DNA from 3 places in the Streptomyces sp. NPDC058525 genome. Region 2 is predicted to be linked to each of the others. Evidence: riboswitches for the same ligand, from Rfam matches in the RefSeq annotation. Region 2 holds a riboswitch; each other region holds the start of a gene.
The links. Region 2 has a riboswitch for thiamine pyrophosphate ahead of thiC (phosphomethylpyrimidine synthase ThiC). Riboswitches for the same ligand answer to the same signal wherever they lie in the genome.
Positions count from the first base shown of each region.

Region 1: another riboswitch for thiamine pyrophosphate. It lies ahead of thiO (glycine oxidase ThiO); the one in region 2 lies ahead of thiC (phosphomethylpyrimidine synthase ThiC).
Region 3: another riboswitch for thiamine pyrophosphate. It lies ahead of ACFWP3_RS13085 (thiamine ABC transporter substrate binding subunit); the one in region 2 lies ahead of thiC (phosphomethylpyrimidine synthase ThiC).

Region 1 covers NZ_JBHXNP010000076.1:5,446-13,275, forward strand. Annotated here, with positions in the region: gene ACFWP3_RS29230 (NAD(P)/FAD-dependent oxidoreductase) at 1-1,153, opposite strand, end outside; TPP riboswitch at 1,234-1,346, shown strand; gene thiO (glycine oxidase ThiO) at 1,344-2,513, shown strand; gene thiS (sulfur carrier protein ThiS) at 2,510-2,710, shown strand; gene ACFWP3_RS29245 (thiazole synthase) at 2,716-3,513, shown strand; gene ACFWP3_RS29250 (hypothetical protein) at 3,797-4,054, opposite strand; gene ACFWP3_RS29255 (hypothetical protein) at 4,047-4,214, opposite strand; gene ACFWP3_RS29260 (helix-turn-helix domain-containing protein) at 4,365-5,537, shown strand; gene ACFWP3_RS29265 (YdcF family protein) at 5,480-6,199, shown strand; gene pknB (Stk1 family PASTA domain-containing Ser/Thr kinase) at 6,641-7,830, shown strand, end outside.
Region 2 covers NZ_JBHXNP010000075.1:25,718-30,911, forward strand. Annotated here, with positions in the region: gene ACFWP3_RS29115 (cupin domain-containing protein) at 1-268, shown strand, start outside; gene ACFWP3_RS29120 (DUF5326 family protein) at 422-652, shown strand; gene ACFWP3_RS29125 (IclR family transcriptional regulator) at 930-1,676, shown strand; gene ACFWP3_RS29130 (SsgA family sporulation/cell division regulator) at 1,774-2,223, shown strand; gene ACFWP3_RS29135 (YibE/F family protein) at 2,239-3,618, opposite strand; TPP riboswitch at 3,691-3,836, shown strand; gene thiC (phosphomethylpyrimidine synthase ThiC) at 3,830-5,194, shown strand, end outside.
Region 3 covers NZ_JBHXNP010000021.1:39-7,868, forward strand. Annotated here, with positions in the region: gene rlmN (23S rRNA (adenine(2503)-C(2))-methyltransferase RlmN) at 167-1,282, shown strand; TPP riboswitch at 1,341-1,450, shown strand; gene ACFWP3_RS13085 (thiamine ABC transporter substrate binding subunit) at 1,535-2,635, shown strand; gene ACFWP3_RS13090 (ABC transporter permease) at 2,731-4,347, shown strand; gene ACFWP3_RS13095 (ABC transporter ATP-binding protein) at 4,347-5,438, shown strand; gene ACFWP3_RS13100 (cytochrome P450) at 5,435-6,685, opposite strand; gene ACFWP3_RS13105 (NAD(P)/FAD-dependent oxidoreductase) at 6,761-7,830, opposite strand, start outside.

The DNA.
Region 1 (7,830 bases), on a different contig from region 2:
TCTCGATCAGCTTGCGGCCCTGCGCCAGGTCGCGGGGGCGGCCGACGGCCAGCAGCGCGACCAGGGCCCCGTCCTTCAGCCAGCACACCGACCAGGCCGGCTCCCCCGGGTCGCCGCGCCAGAGCAGGGTGTCGGCCCCGCCGTGGTGGCCGGCGTACTGGACGAAGCGGCCGAACTGCTCCGACCAGAAGTACGGCACGGGGTCGTAGGCCCGGGCCGGCTCCCCGGCCAGGATGTTCGCGGCGACCGCCCGCGGCCCCTGGAGCGCGTTGTCCCAGTGGTGCACGAGCAGCCGGGTCCCGTAGCGGGCCGAGGGGAAGGAGGCGCAGTCGCCGACCGCGTACACGCCGGGCAGCGAGGTCCGCAGGTGGGCGTCGGCGGTGACCGAGCCGTCGGGGCCGAGCTCCACGCCGGTCCCGGCCAGCCAGCCGGTGGCGGGGCGGGCGCCGATGCCCACCACCACCGCGCCGGCCGGCAGCGCCCGCCCGTCGGCGAGGAGCACCCGGCCCTCCTCGACCCCGGCGACCTTCGCTCCGGTGACGAGGCCGGCGCCGGCCTCCTCGTACCAGCGGGCCATCGGCTCGGCGACCTCGGCGGGCAGCGCGCCCGCCAGGACCCGGTCCGCGGCCTCGACCACGGTCACCTCGCAGCCCGCCTCGCGGGCCGCGGTGGCGAACTCGGCGCCGATCCAGCCCGCCCCGACGACCACGACCGAGGGCGCGGCTGCCAGTACGGGGCGCAGCCGCTCCGCGTCGTCCAGGGTGCGCAGCAGGTGCACGCCCTGGACGCCGTCGGTCCCGGGCAGGGTCAGCGGCTGTGCGCCGGTGGCCAGGACGAGGACCCCGTACGGGACGGGCCCGGCCTCGGTGTCCAGTTCGCGTGCGCCGGCCCGCAGCCCGGTGACCTCGGTGCCGAGCCGCAGGTCGATGTCCAGCGCCTCGAAGTCCACGTCGAAGGCGGAGTCCTCGGCCTTGCCGAGCAGGACCGCCTTGGACAGCGGGGGCCGGTCGTAGGGCTGGTGGGGCTCGGCGCCCAGCAGGGTCACGGGGCCGGTGAATCCGCCCTCGCGCAGGGCGACGGCGGTCTGCACACCGGCCATTCCGGCGCCGACGATCACGACGCCGCTCTCAGTCTGTTCCGTCTGCTCGTTCACCCGGCCACCCTAATCATCTGACGGCCCGTCAGGAATAGGTGCCCCTTACCCGCCGTCGGCGACGGGGTTAGTCTGGCCACCGTACCTATCGCGGGAGTCCGGGCGCACCGGGCTGAGAGGGAGGCTGGACGGCCTCCGACCGTACGAACCTGATCCGGGTCATGCCGGCGAAGGGAGGGGCTGGACGCCCATGCACTCATCTCGGAAGGGATCCGACGTCCTCGTCATCGGGGGCGGGATCATCGGACTCGTCACGGCCTGGCAGGCGGCCCGCCGGGGCCTCGGCACCGTACTGGCCGATCCGGCCCCCGGCGGCGGGGCCGCCCAGGTCGCGGCCGGCATGCTCGCCCCGGTCACGGAGCTGCACTACGGCGAGGAGGCCCTGCTGGGCCTGGGCCTCGCCTCCGCCGCACGCTATCCGGAGTTCGCCGCCGAGCTCGCCGAGGCGAGCGGCGGCCTGGACATCGGCTACCGCGCCTGCGGCACCCTCGCCGTCGCCCTGGACGCCGACGACCGGCTCCACCTGCGCGAGCTGCACGCCCTCCAGCGCCGCTGCGGCCTGGAATCGGAGTGGCTCACCGGCCGCGAGTGCCGCCGCCTGGAGCCGATGCTGGCCCCGGGCGTCCGCGGCGGGCTGCGCGTGGACGGCGACCACCAGGTCGACCCGCGGCTGCTCGCGGCCGCCCTGCTCACCGCGTGCGAACGGGCCGGGGTGGAGGTCCACCGGGCGGCCGTGGAACGGCTGCTCGTCACCGCCGACCGGGCGGCCGGCGCCGTCCTCGACGACGGTACGGAGCTGCGCGCCGACCAGGTCGTGCTGGCGGCGGGCTCGCTCAGCGGCCGGCTGGCGGGCGTACCGGCGGAGGTGGTGGCACCCGTACGCCCGGTGAAGGGACAGGTGCTGCGCCTGTCGGTGCCCCCCGCCTACGCGCCGTTCCTGTCGCGGACCGTACGGGCCGTCGTACGCGGCAGCCACGTCTACCTGGTGCCGCGGGAGAGCGGCGAACTCGTCATCGGCGCCACCAGCGAGGAACTCGGCTGGGACACCACGGTCACCGCGGGCGGGGTCTACGAACTCCTGCGCGACGCCCACGAGCTGGTGCCCGGCATCACCGAACTCCCGCTGGTGGAAACCCGGGCGGGACTGCGCCCCGGCTCGCCCGACAACGCGCCGATGCTCGGCCCGACCGACCTGCCGGGCCTGCACCTGGCGACCGGGCACTACCGCAACGGGGTGCTGCTGACCCCGCTCACCGGCGAGGTCATGGCGGACCTGCTGACCACCGGCGAACTGCCGCCGATCGCCCGCCCCTTCAGCCCCCGCCGGTTCTCCGCCGCACGTCAGGAGTCGTACGCATGACCATCTCCGTCAACGGCGAGCCGCGCGAGGTCGCGGCCGGCACCACGCTCGACGCGGTGGTCGCCACCCTCACCGCGGCGCCCTCCGGAGTCGCCGCCGCGCTCAACGAGACCGTGGTCCCGCGCGGGCAGTGGCCGGCCACGGCCGTGGGCGAGGGCGACCGGGTCGAGATCCTCACCGCGGTCCAGGGAGGCTGAGCGCCATGGCAGACGACCTCTTCACGCTCGGCGGCCGGACCTTCTCCTCCCGCCTGATCATGGGTACGGGCGGGGCCCCGAGCCTGGACGTGCTCGAGCGGGCCCTGGTGGCCTCCGGCACGGAACTCACGACGGTGGCGATGCGGCGGCTGGACCCGACGGTCCAGGGCTCCGTCCTCTCCGTGCTGTCGAAGCTCGGCATCGCGGTCCTCCCCAACACGGCGGGCTGCTTCACGGCGGGCGAGGCCGTGCTCACCGCGCGGCTCGCGCGGGAGGCGCTGGGCACGGACTGGATCAAGCTGGAGGTGGTCGCGGACGAGCGGACCCTCCTGCCGGACGGCGTGGAGCTCCTCGACGCGGCCGAGACCCTGGTGGACGAGGGCTTCACCGTCCTGCCGTACACGAACGACGACCCGGTGCTGGCGCGCAAGCTGGAGGACGTGGGCTGCGCGGCGATCATGCCGCTGGGGTCGCCGATCGGCTCGGGCATGGGGATCCGCAACCCGCACAACTTCGAGCTGATCACGGAACGGGCGGGGGTCCCGGTCATCCTCGACGCGGGCGCCGGGACGGCCTCGGACGCGGCCCTGGCGATGGAGCTGGGCTGTGCGGCCGTGATGCTCGCCTCGGCGGTGACGCGGGCCCAGGCGCCGGCGCTGATGGCCGCGGCCATGCGCGATGCCGTGTCGGGGGGGCGGCTCGCGTTTCGCGCGGGGCGCATCCCGCAGCGCCGGTTCGCCGCCCACGCGTCGTCTCCTGCGGAGGGCCGCGCCACCCTGGACCCGGAACGCCCGGCGTTCTGAGGGAGGGTGGGGTACGGGACTTGCGGCGCGGGCCCGCCATCTCCTCCCCTCGCCCCCCGGGGCCGGTCGGCGGTTGCCCACCCGCCCCCGGGTGCGGGTCCGGGGGCCGGGGAGCGGTAGCCCCTTGGCCAGGATCAGAGAGGGTTCGGAGGGTTCCCGTCAGCCCCATCGTCCTTCCGTATCGTGCCGTTCCCTCAAAGCCATGGCTCGGGGCCGGGGGCCCGACTACCTGCCCCAAATGCCGCCCAGAGCCCCCTGGGGAGCACCCAGACGCAGCAGATCGCTACGCGCTCCTCTGATCTCGGCGACCGGCGGCCGTCTGCGGCTGGTCGTGGGCGCGTTCAACGTTGGCGACGGCGGTGGTGAACTCTCGGCCGGAGGCGTTGCGGATGTAGGCCAATTCCATCCAGCGCTCATGGGCCAACGAATCCGAGACGTTTTCGTTGATCACTGCCATCAGCACCCCCTCGGTGCCGGACGCGAGGTCCCGGACACGGTGTCGTAGGAGCCGATGGGGGACGTACCCGTAGCGTTCAGTCATGGCAGACCGCCTCGAAGGTGCTGAGGAAGCGCTCCCAGCCGGCCTGAGCCCGATCAAGCAGGCCGGTACTGGGCTCAGCCATGGCGGCCACCCTCTTGACAGGCACGTCCGCGGTCTCGGGCGCCTCGCAGACGCAGCTGTGCGCGATGCGGTCGGTCACAGGTCAACTCCTCCATAGGCAGGTGGTTTCACCCATCAGCCTGGACGCGTCCCAACCGTGCGGGAATGACCGCTTGTTGCACTTCCGTTGTACTTGCGTCCCCCTTAGGCGGTCCGGCGTGATTCGATGGCGGTGGGAAGGGAGCGATGTGTGGCGACCGTGCACCACTGGACCGGGCTGGAGGCCAAGGCACTCCGGCTCGCGCTGCGGCTGAGCGTCCGCGCGTTTGCCGAACACCTCGGTGTCGGCGTGCGGACCATCTCAAAGTGGGAGAAGCTCCAGGGGCTAACCGAGCCCCGCCCGGACACCCAGGCGATCCTCGACACAGCTCTGGCACGTGCGAATGCGGCCGCCCATCTGCGGTTCGAGACGTTTCTGTCCGAGGCCGGACACCCGGGGACGGAAACCGCACGGCGGGTGACACTGGCAGGTCCGCTGGCCTGGGAGTACGAATCCTGGGCCGATGACCTGGACCGGGTCGTGGTGGCCCTCTCTCAACAGGATTTCACGTTCGCCGATAGCCTGCTCAGCCGGTGGCCAAGCCGCTTCAAGACCCCCGATCTGGACGAGAAGGGCCTGTATCTGTTTGCCCGCTCGACCGCCTTGCTCGGCGACCTCAAGCGATATCGGGGAACGCCCGCCGGACTGCTGTCCGCCCAGCACTCCTATGTCGGTGCGCGCGCCGTCTTCACGCACCTCGGCATCCCGCGCCGTGTAGCCCAGCTCGACCTGTCCCTCGCGATCGTCATGGAGATGTCCGGCGAGCTGGAAACCGCTGCTCGCGCCTACGAAACCCTGGCTGTCGACGACCGGCTCTCTCCTCGCGACCGCGCGAGTGCCCGCTTGTGGGTGGGAACCGCGCTGAGCAAGGACGGTCAGCACGAATACGCGACGCGTGTCATGACAGCCGCGACTCGTGACTTCGAGAACCTAGCCGAACCCGACGACTGGTCGGTGGCCCACCAGAAGCTCGCCCTCGCCCGCCGCGACGCCGGAGACCTCACCGCCGCGTTCCGGTTCCTGGACGTCGCCTGTAGCACGGGCACCGTGCGGTCCCCGATGCAACGGGTGCAGCTCACCACCGCTCAAGCCCACATCTTGCGCACCGATCCCGCCACCCGTGACGACGGGCTCCGCCTTCTCGACGAAGCCGCAAAGATCGCCGCTCAGTCCGACCTCGGGCATCAACTACGTAGCATCGAGGCCATCAGACGGACGTGCGAGGGCGCCTTCAAACCCCTACACCGCCGACCAGGGAGCACCGAGTGGCAGACGGACGCCCGCAGGGAATCACCGAGGATCAGCTGCAGGCCGCCCAGCTGATCTGGGACTACCACCACATGCGTCACGAACTCCTCCCGTGCGACGCGGCCATTGCTTTGGGCTGCAACGACCTCGGCGTAAGCACCTACGCCGCCCACCTGTACGAGACCGGGTTCTTCCCCGCCCTCGTGTTCACCGGCGGCAACAGCGCGGCCACCAGCAGCGTGTTCCCCCGTGGCGAAGCCGTGCACTTCCACGAACACGCCCTCGCGCTCGGCGTACCCGCCCACGTGATGCTGCTGGAGCCGAAGGCGGCCAACACCGGGCAGAACATCGCGTTCGCGCGTGAGACTCTTACCGCCGCCGGGATCCGCCCCCGTTCCGTGCTGCTGATCAGCATGCCGTACATGGAGCGACGGGCCTTCGCCACCTGCCGCGAGCAGTGGCCCGACGTCGAAGTAGTGTGCGCTTCCGACCCATTGTCCTTCGAGACCTACCTCAAAGGCATGGGCGACGAGGAATCCGTGATCAGCATGATCGTCGGCGACCTGCAACGGGTGATCGAGTACCCGAAGCAGGGCTTCGCCATCGCCCAGGACGTACCGGAGGGCGTGCATGTCGCTTACGAGTCCCTCGTCCGCGACGGCTTCACCAGCTGTCTCACCAGCCCTGACCAACCGAGACCAGCCCCAGACGGCCGCCGGCCGCCGAGAAGCGCGTAGAGCGATCTGTCGCGCTTGGGTGCTCCGCAGGGGTCCGGTCAACATTTGGTGCAGCTAACTGCGCCCCGGCCCTGGGGCGGGGGTCTGGGGGCCCGGATGCCCGGCCGGCCGACGCCCGGTCCCGCGCCCGTCACCGAAGGGGATCACGCAGTCACGCGACGAATGAGCGCCCTTGGGAGACCGGCACGACACGGAAGGACGATGGGACTGACGGGAACCCCCGTACCCTCTCTGATCCGGTCCACGGGGATGCCGCTCCCCGGCCCCCCCCCGGCCCGCAGACGTGGGGGCGGGTGGGCAACCACCGCCCCGCCCCCACACCTCGAGGGGGAGATAGCGGGCCCGCGCCGCAGGCCCCGTACCGGCCTCCCATGTCACGGCTGGGCTGCAAGGCTGCCCCGGCCCGGCCAGGACGCGTCGTCGCGCCAATAGAATCGCCGGGTGGATACGACCCTGGATGACCCCCTCGTCGGGCGCGTGCTCGACGGCCGCTACCGCGTCGACGCCCGCATCGCCGCCGGCGGCATGGCCACGGTCTACCGGACCGTCGACACCCGCCTGGACCGCGTGCTGGCCCTGAAGGTCATGCACCCGGCCCTCGCCGCGGACGCCGCCTTCGTCGACCGGTTCATCCGGGAGGCGAAGTCCGTGGCCCGGCTCGCCCACCCCAACGTCGTCGCCGTCTTCGACCAGGGCACGGACGGGCCGTACGTCTACCTCGCCATGGAGTACGTCTCCGGCTGCACCCTGCGCGACGTGCTCCGCGAGCGCGGCGCGCTCCAGCCGCGGGCCGCGCTGGACATCCTGGAGCCCGTGCTCGCCGCCCTGGGCGCCGCTCACCGGGCCGGATTCGTGCACCGCGACATGAAGCCCGAGAACGTCCTGATCGGCGACGACGGCCGGGTCAAGGTGGCCGACTTCGGGCTGGTCCGGTCCGTGGACTCGGTGACCAACACCACCGGCTCCGTCCTCGGCACCGTCTCCTACCTGGCTCCCGAGCAGATCGAGAACGGCGTCACCGACACCCGCGTGGACGTCTACGCCTGCGGTGTCGTCCTGTACGAGATGCTCACCGGCACCAAGCCGCACACCGGCGGCTCCGCCGCCCAGGTGATCTACCAGCACCTCCACGAGGACGTGCCGCCCCCGTCCGCCGCCGTCCCCGGTCTCCCCGTCGGCCTCGACGAGCTCGTCGCGCAGGCCACCGCGCGGAACCCGGAGCTGCGCCCCTACGACGCCGCCGCCCTGCTCGGCCTCACCCGCGAGGCCCGCGCACGGCTCAGCGACGCCGAGCTGGACGCCGTACCGCCGCAGGCGCGCGCCGAGGAGCGGACGGCCGCCGAGGACCGCACCAGCGTGATCCCGCGCCCGGTCACCGCGCACCGGCCCGTGCACCAGACCTCCCGGCTGCAGGTTCCGCCGCCGCCCCCGTCCGGTCCGCCCGCCCCGGCGGGCGGGCGCGGGCCCCGGCGCGGCGTGCTGCTGGTGGTCGCGGGCGTGCTGCTGGCCCTCGGCCTGGGCACGGGGGTCTGGTACATCAACTCCGGCCAGTTCACCAAGGTGCCCAACCTGCTGGGCAAGACCGAGGAGCAGGCCAAGTCGCAGCTGTCGGCGGCCGGCCTCGGCGTGAA
Region 2 (5,194 bases):
CGGCGCCTATCTGCAGTTCGTGCGCGAGCGGCACATGTCGGTCGGGCTGTACGCGCTCGACGCCGGACAGAGCGATCCGCAGCAGCCGCACCGTCAGGACGAGGTGTACTTCGTCGTGAGCGGCCGGGCCTCGATCACGGTCGGGGAGGAGACGACGACCGTGGCGCGCGGCAGTGTCGTCTACGTCCCGGCGGGGGTGCCGCACAAGTTCCACCACATCAGCGAGGACCTGCGCGTGATGGTGGTGTTCTCCCCGCCGGAGGGCTGAGCGGCTCCCGGACGATGAGGGTCGCGGCCCCGGGCCCCTTAGGGGGCGGATCAGGGGACTCCGGGGGCTCGCGGGCCCCCGCCCGGGTCCGCCGACTCCTAGCATCGGGAACAGGAAGTCACGGACGAGGAAGACGAGGAAGAGGTCGCAGACATGGACGGCATCCGAGAGGTATTCGCAGGCATGCCCTGGTGGGTCAAGTGGGTCGCGGTCCCTCTGCTGGCGCTGTTCGTCTTCGGCGGTGTGATCACGAGCATCCTCGGTGCGCTGATCTCGATCGTCTTCAAGCTGCTCCTCTTCGTCGGCCTCGTCGGCGGCCTGGTCTTCGTGGTGAAGAAGTTCAGCGGCCGCGGCGCGAAGTCCTCTTCCTCGGGTGAGTGGTAGAGGGAGCCGGCCCGGAGAGTTCCGGATTGGGCCAGTCGGGGGAAGGTGCCGGGCGAAACCGCTCACACCACAGGAACCGGCCGATACAGTGGCAATCTGTGCCGTCCCCTGGGCGCCGACTGCCGGTACTACTGCTCCGAACCGCGGCTATCCCAAGTACGTGCCGAGCACGACCCCCAGGAGCACGGCATACGCGGGGGTGGCCCCCGCAGGGCGGGCCCCCACAGCCCGCCGCCACGCCTGGGGGTGAGCTTTGTCTTCGGTTCACAACGCCGGAGTGCCGACTCTCATCGGTTCGGTACAGCGGGCGCTGAGGCTGCTCGAAGCGGTTGGCGCGCATAGCGAGGGAGCCCCGGCGAAACAGCTGGCGCGCGAGGCCGGGCTCCCGCTTCCCACCGCGTACCACCTGCTGCGCACCCTGACCCACGAGGGCTATCTGCGCAGAGAGAGCGGAGTCTTCGTGCTGGGCGCCGCGGCCGGTCGCCTGGCCGGTGGAGGACTCCAGCAGAAACGTCGCAGCATGATCCTCGACTCGCTCGCGCACTTCCGCGACGCCGTCGGGGCCCCCGTCTACTTCGCGATGTTCCGCGAGGGTGAGATCGAGGTCGTGGGTGTCTCGGACACCCCGGCCAACCCGGCCTGCGAGGAGTGGGCCGATTTCCGCGAGACCGGCCACGCGCACGCCATCGGGCAGTGCCTGCTCGGCCAGCTCGACGAGAAGACGCGCAAGGACTATTACGACCGGCACCCGGTCGAGGCCATCACCCCTTATACGGTGCCCGATCAAAGGTCACTGGAACACCGGATCGGTTCCTTGCAGCGGATGCAGCCTGTAATCGAACGCCAGGAATATGCCTTGGGCACGGTATGCGCCGCGATCCCCATTACCGCGGGCGATGCCGCCGCGACCATGGCGATTTCTCTACCCTTGCACCAGGAAGAAAGATTGCTTTGTGTAGTCGATCGGCTACGGAGTGAAGTAGGCGCGCTGTTGAGCACCCTCTCGTTCTCTATCAGTATCTGAAAACTCACTCCTTGTGATCTGCTGGCGCTTCCACCACCCTTGTCAAGAGGGCCCTGGGGGATCATTCCTGGCCACTTCCACTACAGCGGGGTAGGCAATGCGCGAGTCGGTACAGGCAGAGGTCATGATGAGCTTCCTCGTTTCCGAGGAGCTCTCGTTCCGGATCCCGGTGGAACTCCGGTACGACGCTCGTGATCCCTACGCAGTCCGCCTTACCTTCCACCTTCCCGGAGACGCGCCCGTGACCTGGGCGTTCGGCCGGGAGCTCCTCCTCGACGGCATCAACAAGCCGTGCGGTGACGGCGATGTGCACATCGCCCCCACCGATCCCGAGGAACTGTCCGACGTCCACATCCGCCTCCAGGTCGGCGGCGACCGCGCTCTGTTCCGCGCCGGCGCGGCGCCGCTCGTCGCGTTCCTCGACCGCACCGACCGGCTCGTACCGCTCGGTCAGGAGCGGAACCTGGGCGACTTCGAGGAGAACCTGGACGAGGCGCTCGGCAAGATCCTGGCCGAGTCCCGGCAGAACGAGCAGAACGCGGGCTGACCGGGCACCACCGATTCAGCGCTTGCGCCGCCGGCCCCGGCCGCCGCGGACCGGTCCCGAGGCCGATCCCGTGCCCGGGGTCCCCGGCCGGTCGGCGGAGACGACCAGGGCAGCCAGCGCCGTCGTCACCGGCACCGAGGCGACGAGGCCGATCGAGCCCACCAGGGTCCGTACGATCTCCTCCGCGACCAGTTCGCTGTTCGCCACCGAACCCATGCTGCTGTTCGCGATCGAGAACAGCAGGAGCAGCGGGAGCGCGGCACCCGCGTACGCCAGCACCAGGGTGTTGACCACCGATGCGATGTGGTCGCGGCCGATCCGGATGGCTGCCCGGTACAGGGAGCGCGGCCCCATCGACGGGTCCGCGTGGTGGAGTTCCCAGACCGCCGACGTCTGGGTGACCGTCACGTCGTCGAGGACGCCCAGCGATCCGATGATCACGCCTGCGAGCAGCAAACCGCTCATGTCGATGTCCGGGTAGAGCCCGTGGATCAGCCCCGTGTTGTCGTCGGTGTTGCCGCTGAGGAACGCCCAGTCGATGAACAGCGAGCCCAGCAGGCCGATCAGCAGCAGCGAGACGAGCGTGCCGAGGACGGCGACCGAGGTGCGGGCGGTCAGTCCGTGGCACATGTACAGGGCGATGAGCATGATCGCGCTCGCCCCGATCACCGCGACGAGCAGCGGGTTCGAGCCTTGCAGGATGGCCGGGAGGATGAAGAGGGTCAGCACGCCGAAGCTGATGACCAGCGCGATCAGCGCGAACAGTCCGCGCATCCGGCCGACCACGACCACCGCGACGGCGAAGATGGCCGCCAGCAGCGCCATGGGGAACTTGCGGTTCACGTCGATCACCGAGTACTGGAGATCGCGCGGGGCGTCCGGCGCGTAGGCGACCACCACCTCCTGGCCGTCCGTCAGCTGCCGTGGTGCGCCCGGCTGGACGATCTCCACGAAGGTGCGGCCCTGGTCCGGCCCGGTGCCGACCCGCACGGTGGCCTTCTTGCACTCGCCCGTCTGCGCGGCCTGCGCCTCACGGCCCTCGGGGGTGGTGACGTTCCCGGTGGTCGGTACCTGCGAGGCGTTCACCGATTTGCAGTCGACGTGCTCGAGCGAGACGACGGTGCCCTGCTGGGTCTGGCGGTCGAAGCCGACGCCCGTGCGCTCGTGGGCGGGGGCGCCGCCCGGCCAGAGCACCACCATGCCGATGCAGACGGCGGCGGCGAAGGGGATCAGCACGGCCGCGATGACCTTGCGCAGGTGCTTCGAGACGGGGGCCGCCGGGCCGTGGCCATGGCTGTGGGAGTGACCGGCGGAGTGCCCGGAACCCGAGTGCGCATGGCTCGTGTGGCCACTGGGATCCGTGGGCTCGGTGGGGGGCTGCGGCGAGGTCGTCACTGGCAGATCATCGCAAGAGATGAGGGGGCCCACTGTTCAGCACGCCCTAGATGACGCTAGCGTGGGGGCACCTTTGCACAACGCGGGAGCTCGGAGCACCGGGCTGAGAGGGCGCTGATCACCGTACGAGCATCACGGATGCGTACGGGAAGAGGCTGCGTCGACCGCCGAACCTGTTACCGGGTAATGCCGGCGTAGGGAGATAGGTCTCATGACCATTCAGGACGCACGCACGTCTGCCGTCAGCCAGGACACCGACGGCCAGACCGAGCGCAAGCCGGGCTGGCACAAGGGCTACGTGGCGGGCTCCCGCCCCGACATCCGGGTGCCGGTCCGCCAGGTCCACCTCACCAACGGCAAGGACGTGACGCTCTACGACACGTCCGGGCCGTACACCGACCCGCAGATCGAGACCGACGTGCGCCGCGGCCTGGCCCCGCTGCGCGAGAACTGGATCATCAGCCGCGGGGACACCGAGGAGTACGCGGGACGTCCCGGGCGCCCCGAGGACGACGGGATCAAGCACACCTCCCCGCGGGGCGGGCTCAAGAACCTCGACGCGGTCTTCCCGGGCCGCCCGCGCCAGCCCCGCCGGGGCCGCGGCGGGGCCGCCGTCACGCAGCTCGCGTACGCCCGCCGGGGCGAGATCACCCCGGAGATGGAGTACGTCGCGATCCGCGAGAACGTCGCCCCCGAGGTCGTCCGCGAGGAGATCGCCGCAGGTCGCGCGGTGCTCCCGGCGAACGTGAACCACCCCGAGATCGAGCCGATGATCATCGGCAAGCGGTTCCTGGTGAAGGTCAATGCCAACATCGGCAACTCAGCGGTCACCTCCTCCATCGAGGAGGAGGTCGACAAGATGACCTGGGCGACCAAGTGGGGCGCCGACACGGTCATGGACCTCTCGACGGGCCGCAACATCCACACCACGCGCGAGTGGGTGCTGCGCAACTCCCCCGTCCCGATCGGCACCGTCCCGCTCTACCAGGCGCTGGAGAAGGTCGACGGCCGCGCCGAGGACCTGACCTGGGAGATCTACAAGGACACGGTCATCGAGCAGGCCGAGCAGGGCGTCGACTACATGACGGTCCACGCCGGCGTGCTGCTGCCCTACGTGCCGCTGACCGCCCGCCGCAAGACCGGCATCGTCTCCCGCGGCGGATCGATCATGGCCGCCTGGTGCCTGGCGCACCACAAGGAGAACTTCCTCTACACGAACTTCGAGGAGCTCTGCGAGATCCTCGCGACGTACGACGTCACGTACTCGCTGGGTGACGGCCTGCGCCCCGGTTCCATCGCGGACGCCAACGACGCGGCCCAGTTCGCCGAGCTGAAGACGCTGGGCGAGCTGAACACGATCGCCAAGCGCCACAACGTCCAGACGATGATCGAGGGCCCGGGCCACGTCCCGATGCACAAGATCAAGGAGAACATCGACCTCCAGCAGGAGATCTGCGAGGAGGCGCCGTTCTACACGCTCGGCCCGCTGACCACGGACGTGGCGCCCGCGTACGACCACATCACCTCGGGCATCGGCGCCGCGATGATCGCCTGGTGGGGCACCGCGATGCTCTGC
Region 3 (7,830 bases), on a different contig from region 2:
ACCCACTTTTTTGGTGGTTTTTTTTTTTTTTTTCTTGCCTTGGTGGGGTTTTTGTGGGGGGCGGGGCGGTTTTTCGGCGGCGCCCCCTTTCCGTCTCGCGGCCGAGCCGCGGACCGGCCCTGCACGCGCGGGGTGACCCCCACCTCGTCGTACTGAGGAGTACCGCATGGCCCCCCGCCCCGTTCCGGGTGAGCTCACCTTCGTCGCCCCTCGCGGGGCCAAGAAGCCGCCCCGGCACCTCGCCGACATGACCCCGGCCGAGCGCCGCGAGGCGGTCGCCGCGATCGGCGAGAAGCCGTTCCGGGCCAAGCAGCTCTCCCAGCACTACTTCGCGCGGTACGCGCACGACCCGGCCGAGTGGACCGACATCCCGGCCGGCTCCCGCGACAAGCTCCAGCAGGAGCTGCTGCCCGACCTGATGTCCGTCATCCGGCACATCTCGTGCGACGACGACACCACCCGCAAGACCCTGTGGAAGCTGCACGACGGCACGCTCGTCGAGTCCGTGCTGATGCGCTACCCCGACCGGGTCACCATGTGCATCTCCTCGCAGGCCGGCTGCGGCATGAACTGCCCGTTCTGCGCCACCGGCCAGGCGGGCCTGGACCGCAACCTCTCCACCGCCGAGATCGTGCACCAGATCGTCGACGGCATGCGCGCGCTGCGCGACGGCGAGGTCCCCGGCGGTCCCGCGCGCCTGTCGAACATCGTCTTCATGGGCATGGGCGAGCCGCTCGCCAACTACAACCGCGTGGTCGGCGCCATCCGCCGGCTCACCGACCCCGAGCCCGACGGCCTCGGCCTGTCGCAGCGCGGCATCACCGTCTCCACCGTCGGCCTGGTCCCGGCCATGCTGCGCTTCGCCGACGAGGGCTTCAAGTGCCGCCTCGCGGTCTCGCTGCACGCCCCCGACGACGAGCTGCGCGACACCCTGGTCCCCGTGAACACCCGCTGGAACGTGCGCGAGGTCCTCGACGCGGCCTGGGAGTACGCCGAGAAGTCCGGCCGCCGGATCTCCATCGAGTACGCCCTGATCCGCGACATCAACGACCAGGCCTGGCGCGGCGACCTGCTGGGCAGGCTGCTCAAGGGCAAGCGCGTCCACGTCAACCTGATCCCGCTGAACCCGACGCCGGGCTCCAAGTGGACCGCCTCGCGGCCCGAGGACGAGAAGGCCTTCGTGGAGGCCATCGCCCGGCACGGCGTGCCCGTGACCGTACGGGACACCCGCGGCCAGGAGATCGACGGCGCCTGCGGCCAGCTCGCGGCCTCGGAGCGCTAGTTTCCGCCTCGGGACGTCCGTATTCGGCCACGAGGTACCCTGTGGCCGAACCAATTTCATATTCCGACAGGGGAGCGCCACAGCGCTGAGAGTGCGGTATCCGTCATCCGCAGACCCTCTGAACCTCGCCCCGGTCATTCGGGGTAGGAAGTTCGGTCACCACTCATGCTGTTGCGCCCTGCCCGGCGTCCGCTCCGAGAGAGCGCCGGGCAGGGCCGCGTCTTCTCCTGGACATCCCAGGAGGAATCACCAGTGAGCACCACCAAGAAGATCGCGGGCGCGGCGCTCGCGGCCGCGCTGGGCGTCACCACGCTCAGCGCCTGCGGCGGCGGCGACGCCAAGGACAAGACCGCCGGAGCGAGCGACGCCCCGAAGTCCACGACCGTCACGCTCGTCTCGCACGACTCCTTCAACGTGACCGAGTCGGTCCTCAAGGAGTTCGAGCAGCAGAGCGGCTACACCGTCAAGGTGCTGAAGTCCGGGGACGCCGGCGCCGCGCTGAACCAGGAGATCCTCACCAAGGGCTCCCCGCGCGGAGACGTCTTCTTCGGCGTGGACAACACCCTGCTCTCGCGCGCCCTCGACAACGGGATCTTCACCCCGTACGAGGCCAAGGGCCTGGCCGACGTGAAGCCCGAGTACGTCCTCGACAAGGAGCACCGGGTCACCCCGATCGACTCCGGCGACATCTGCGTCAACTACGACAAGGCCTACTTCGCCGACAAGAAGATCGCCCCGCCGCAGACGCTGGACGACCTGATCAAGCCGGAGTACAAGAACCTGCTGGTCGCCGAGAACGCCGCGACCTCCTCGCCCGGCCTCGGCTTCCTGCTCGCCACCGTCGGCAAATACGGCGACGAGGGCTGGAAGGACTACTGGAGCAAGCTCAAGGACAACGGCGTCGAGATCGTCGACGGCTGGGAGCAGGCCTACAACGAGCGCTTCTCCGGCTCCGCGGGCGGCAAGAAGGCCAAGGGCGACCGCCCGCTGGTCGTCTCCTACGCCTCCAGCCCGCCGGTCGAGGTGCTGTACGCCGAGCCGCAGCCGGCCGAGGCCCCGACGGGTGTCGCCACCGGCACCTGCTTCCGCCAGACCGAGTTCGCGGGCCTGCTCAAGGGCGCGAAGAACGAGGCGGGCGGCAAGGCCCTCCTGGACTTCCTGATCAGCAAGAAGTTCCAGGAGGACATGCCGCTCCAGATGTTCGTGAACCCCGTGACGAAGGACGCCGCCCTGCCGGAGCTGTTCACCAAGCACGGCGTGGTGGTCGAGAAGCCCGAGAACGTGGCTCCCGAGACCATCGCCAAGAACCGTGAGCAGTGGGTCAAGGCATGGACCTCGCTCGTCGTGAAGTAGGCGGCACCAAGGGCACGGGCGCGGCGCCGGGGGGCGCCGCGCCGGTCCCCGGCGCCCGCGAAGGCGGGCGGGCCGTGGCCGTACGGCTCGCCCTGATGGCCGTGCCCCTCGCCTTCTTCGGGCTGTTCTTCGCCTACCCCGTGGCCGCGATCGTCGGCCGCGGGCTGAAGACCGACGCCGGCTGGCAGTTCGGCCGGATCGGCGAGGTGCTCGCCCGGCCCGACATCGCGGACGTGCTGTGGTTCACCACCTGGCAGGCGCTCGCCTCCACCGCGCTCACGCTGCTGATCGCGCTCCCCGGCGCCTACGTCTTCGCGCGCTTCGAGTTCCCCGGCAAGCAGCTGCTCCGGGCCCTGGTGACCGTCCCGTTCGTACTGCCGACCGTGGTCGTCGGCACCGCCTTCCTCGCGCTGGTCGGCCGGGGCGGGCTGCTCGACGAACTGGCCGGGGTCCGGCTGGACACCACGGTCTGGGCGATCCTCCTCGCGCACGTCTTCTTCAACTACGCCGTCGTCGTACGGACGGTCGGCGGGCTGTGGGCCCAGCTGGACCCGCGGCAGGAGGAGGCCGCCCGGGTGCTCGGCGCCGGACGGTTCGCCGCCTGGCGGCGGGTGACGCTGCCCGCGCTGGCCCCGGCCGTGGCCGCCGCCTCGCTGATGGTGTTCCTGTTCACCTTCAGCTCCTTCGGCGTCGTACTGATCCTGGGCGGGCCCGCGTACTCCACCCTGGAGGTGGAGGTCTACCGGCAGACCGCGCAGCTCCTGGACCTGCCCACGGCCGCGGTGCTGACGATGGTGCAGTTCGCGGCGATCGGCGGGATCCTCGCGGTGCACGCCCGGACGGTGCGCAGGCGGGAGACCGCGCTGCGGCTGGTCGACCCGGGGCGCACCACGCACCGGCCGCGCGGCTGGGCGCAGCGCACCCTGCTGGGCGGGGTGCTGCTGACGGTCGCCCTGCTGATCGTGGCCCCGCTGGCGGTGCTGGTGGAGCGGTCCTTCGACGCGCCCGGCGGGTACGGCCTCGGCTTCTACCGGGCGCTCCAGGAGGTGGGCGCGGGCGGCGGAACCTTCCTGGTGCCGCCGCTGGAGGCGATCTGGAACTCCCTGCAGTACGCGCTCGCCGCCACCGCCATCGCCCTGCTGATCGGCGGACTCGCGGCCGCGGCCCTGACCAGGCGCGGAGGGCGGTTCGTACGGGGCTTCGACGCGCTGCTGATGCTGCCGCTCGGGGTGTCCGCCGTGACCGTCGGCTTCGGGTTCCTGATCACCCTGGACGAGCCGCCGCTGGACCTGCGGACCTCGTGGATCCTGGTGCCGCTCGCTCAGGCCCTGGTGGGCGTGCCGTTCGTCGTGCGGACCATGCTGCCGGTGCTGCGCGCGGTCGACGGGCGGCTGCGGGAGGCCGCGGCCGTACTCGGCGCGTCCCCGCTGCGGGCCTGGCGGGAGGTGGACCTGCCGCTGGTGCGGCGTGCGCTGCTGATCGCGGCGGGCTTCGCCTTCGCCGTCTCGCTCGGGGAGTTCGGCGCGACCGTCTTCATCGCCCGGCCGGACCATCCGACGCTGCCGGTGGCCGTGGCGCGGCTGCTGGGGCGGGCCGGGGAGATGAACTACGGGCAGGCGATGGCCCTGAGCACGATTCTGATGCTGGTGTGCGCGGTGTCCCTGCTGGTGCTGGAGCGACTGCGTCCCGACAAGACCTCGGGAGAATTCTGATGACACTGCTCCGGCTGGACGGGGTGTCGGTCCGCTTCGGTGAGCGGGCGGTCGTGGACGAGGTGGACCTGGAGGTCGCCGAGCACGAGACCGTGTGCGTGCTGGGGCCGAGCGGGAGCGGCAAGTCGACCCTGCTGCGGGTGGTCGCCGGGCTCCAGCCGGTGTCCGCGGGCCGGGTGTCGCTGGGCGGGGCGGACCAGGCCGGCGTGGCCGTGCACCGGCGGGGCGTGGGCCTGATGTTCCAGGACCACCAGCTCTTCCCGCACCGGGACGTCGGCGGGAACGTCGCCTTCGGCTTGCGGATGCGGGGCGCGGGACGCGGTTCGTACGAGGCCCGGGTCGCGGAGCTGCTGGAGCTGGTCGGCCTCCCCGGGGCCCAGGACCGCGCGGTGGCCTCGCTGTCCGGAGGCGAGCAGCAGCGGGTCGCGCTGGCCCGCGCGCTGGCCCCGTCGCCGCGGCTGCTGATGCTGGACGAACCGCTGGGCCAGCTGGACCGGGGGCTGCGGGAGCGGCTCGTGGCGGAGCTCCGGCAGCTGTTCGCCCGGCTGGGCACGACGGTGCTCGCCGTCACGCACGACCAGGGGGAGGCCTTTGCGCTGGCCGACCGGGTGGTGGTGATGCGGGACGGCAGGATCGCGCAGGCCGGGAGCCCGCTGGAGGTGTGGCAGCGGCCCGCGTCGGAGTTCGTGGCACGGTTCCTCGGCTTCGAGAACGTGGTCCCGGCCGTGGTCACGGGCACTGCGGCCGGGACCCCGTGGGGCGAGGTCCCGGTGCCGGAGGGATCCCCCGAGGGGGAGCAGCGGCTGCTGATCCGTCCGGCCGGGGTGGTGCTGTGTGCGGCCGGCCTGCGCTGCGAGGTGGTCTCCCGCACCTTCCGCGGCACGCACGTGGCCCTGCTGCTGCGGCCGGAGGCGGGTCCGCTGCTGGAGGCGGAGTGCGGGCTGGAGGGGGCGCCGGCCGCGGGGGACCGGGTCGCGGTGTCCTTCACCCCGTCCGAGGTCGTCCTCCTCCCGGCGGACCCGGGCCGTGACCAGGGCCGTGACCAGGGCCAGGACTCGCGGCAGGACCCGGGGCAGGGCCGGGGAGACTAGGGACGGATGCCGTCACAGGCGATCGGCAGGTGGCGCGGGCCGCGCAGGACCGCGTTCTGACGGTACGGCGGCGGGTCCTCCAGCAGCCGGGGGTTCTCCAGCCGGCGGGCGAGTTCGCTCAGGGCGAGCTGCGCCTCCTGGCGGGCGAGCGGCGCCCCGAAGCAGCTGTGGATGCCGCTGCCGAGGCCGAGGTGCTGGATGTCCTTGCGGTCGGGGTCGAAGCGGTCCGGGTTCTCGAACCGCTTCGGGTCGCGGTTCCCGGACGCCAGGATCAGCCACAGGGAAGCGCCCTTGGGGATGGTGACGCCGGCGACCTCGATGTCGGAGAGGGTGGTGCGCTGGGGGAGCAGCTGCACGGGCGGCTCGTAGCGCAGCAGTTCCTCGACGATGGGGACCGACAGGCCCGGGTCCACGCGGAGCCGGTCGAGGACGTCCGGGTGGCGCAGCAGGGTCAGCATGCCGTTGGTGATCAGGTTGACCGTGGTCTCGTGGCCCGCGATCAGCAGCAGCGCCGAGGTGCTGAGCGCCTCCATGGTGGTCATCGATCCGTCCGGGCCGTCATCGGTCGCCAGCTGCGACAGCATGTCGTCGCCCGGGTTCTTGCGGCGCTCCTCGATCAGCCCGGCCAGGTACATGCCCAGTTCCATCCGGGCGTCCATGGCGCCCTTGCCGTGCTGGGTGGGGTCCGCGTCCGGGTCGGGGTCCAGGCTCGCGGCGAGGGTCTCCGCCCAGACGTGGAACTTCGGCTCGTCCTCGCGGGGCACGCCGAGCAGCCGGCAGATGACCGTGACCGGGAAGGGGTACGCGAACTGGTCGACCAGGTCGACGCGGTCCAGGTTCCCGTTGGTGGCGATGGAGTCGATCAGCCCGGAGACCAGCCCGCCGAGTTCCTCGCGCATGTCGTGCACCCGGTGGGGGGCGTGCGGGGGACCGAACGGACGGTTCGTCATGCGCCGCAGCCGGTCGTGGTCCGGCGGGTCGAGCTTGAGGAAGGACGGCGGCAGGGACGTGCCCGTCCCCTCGTCCTCGGACTGGCCCAGCGGGTCGTCCCCGGTCGACTTCAGGTTCTTGGCGTCGGAGCTGATCCGCGGGTCGTGCAGCAGGCTCTGGATCTCGTAGTACGTGCTGACCACGTAGGGGCCGTCCCCGTCGTGGGACACCGGGGTCTTGCGGAGCTCCTCGTACAGCGGGTACGGGTTCGCGCGGTTCGCGTAGTCGATGATCTCCCGCAGGATGGCTTGTGTCATGACGGGTCCTCGTGATCCTCGTGATCCTCGGGGGAGGGCGCGGTGGGCTCGGGCGCGGTCGGGGGCGGGGCAGGGTCAGGGGCGCCCGGGGACGAAGGTCATCTTCCGGTCGGCCGGCGAGTAGCCGCTGAGGATGATGTTCGGTCCGTGCGTCGGCACCGAGGGGTCCGGGAACTCCGCCGGAACCGGCTTGCTCCCCTCCGGCCTGCGGTCCACCGTCGAGAACTCCGGCGGGAACGGCGCGTTGGCCTCGATCTGCTGCTCGTAGAACGGGAGCCACCGGCAGTTGTCGAAGGTCACGGCGGCGATCACGCGCCCCTGGTACCCGTACACGGCCGCGAACCTGCGCTCCGCGAGCGAGCCCTGCGTGACGAGGAGTTCGGTGCCCATCGGCGGTACGCCGACCGACTTGATGTTCACCCCGAACTGCGAGGACCAGAACGCCGGGACCCACAGGTGGGGGCGGCGGTCCGCGCTCTCGCTGAGCATGTTGTGCGCGGCGGTGTCGGCCTGGGCGACGGCGTTGCCCCAGTGCTCCAGGGACAGGAACTGGTAGCCGAACAGGGCGTGCGGGGAACGTGCCACGTCACCCGCCACATAGATGTCGTCGGTGACGATGCCCCGGATGTCGAAGGCCCGGCAGCCCGCGTCGCAGGCGATGCCCCGGGGGCCCGCACCCAGTCCGGACCCGGCGAGCCATTCGGTGTTGCGCTGCGCGCCGAGCCCGACGACCACCACATCGGCCTCGACGGTGGACCCGTCGGAGAAGTGGGCGGCGCGGACCCGTCCGGAGGGGTCGCCCTCCAGCCCGGTCACCATGACCCCGGTGCGCAGGTCCACGCCGTGCTCGCGGTGCATCCCGGCGGCGATCTCGCCGATCACCCCGCCGAGCGCGCCGACCAGCGGCGCCGCGCCGCGTTCGGCGACGGTGACGTCCAGGCCGCGCTCCCGGCAGGCGGAGGCGATCTCGGACCCGGTGAAGCCGGCTCCGATGACGAGCACCCGGCGCGGGCCGGCGGCCAGGGCCTGTTGCAGCCCTTCGCCGTCGTCGCGGGTGCGCAGCACGAAGACTCCCTTGAGGGCGCCCTCCTCCGCGTTGGGCCAGGGCCGCGCACGGACGCCGGTGGCGATCAGCAGCCGGTCGT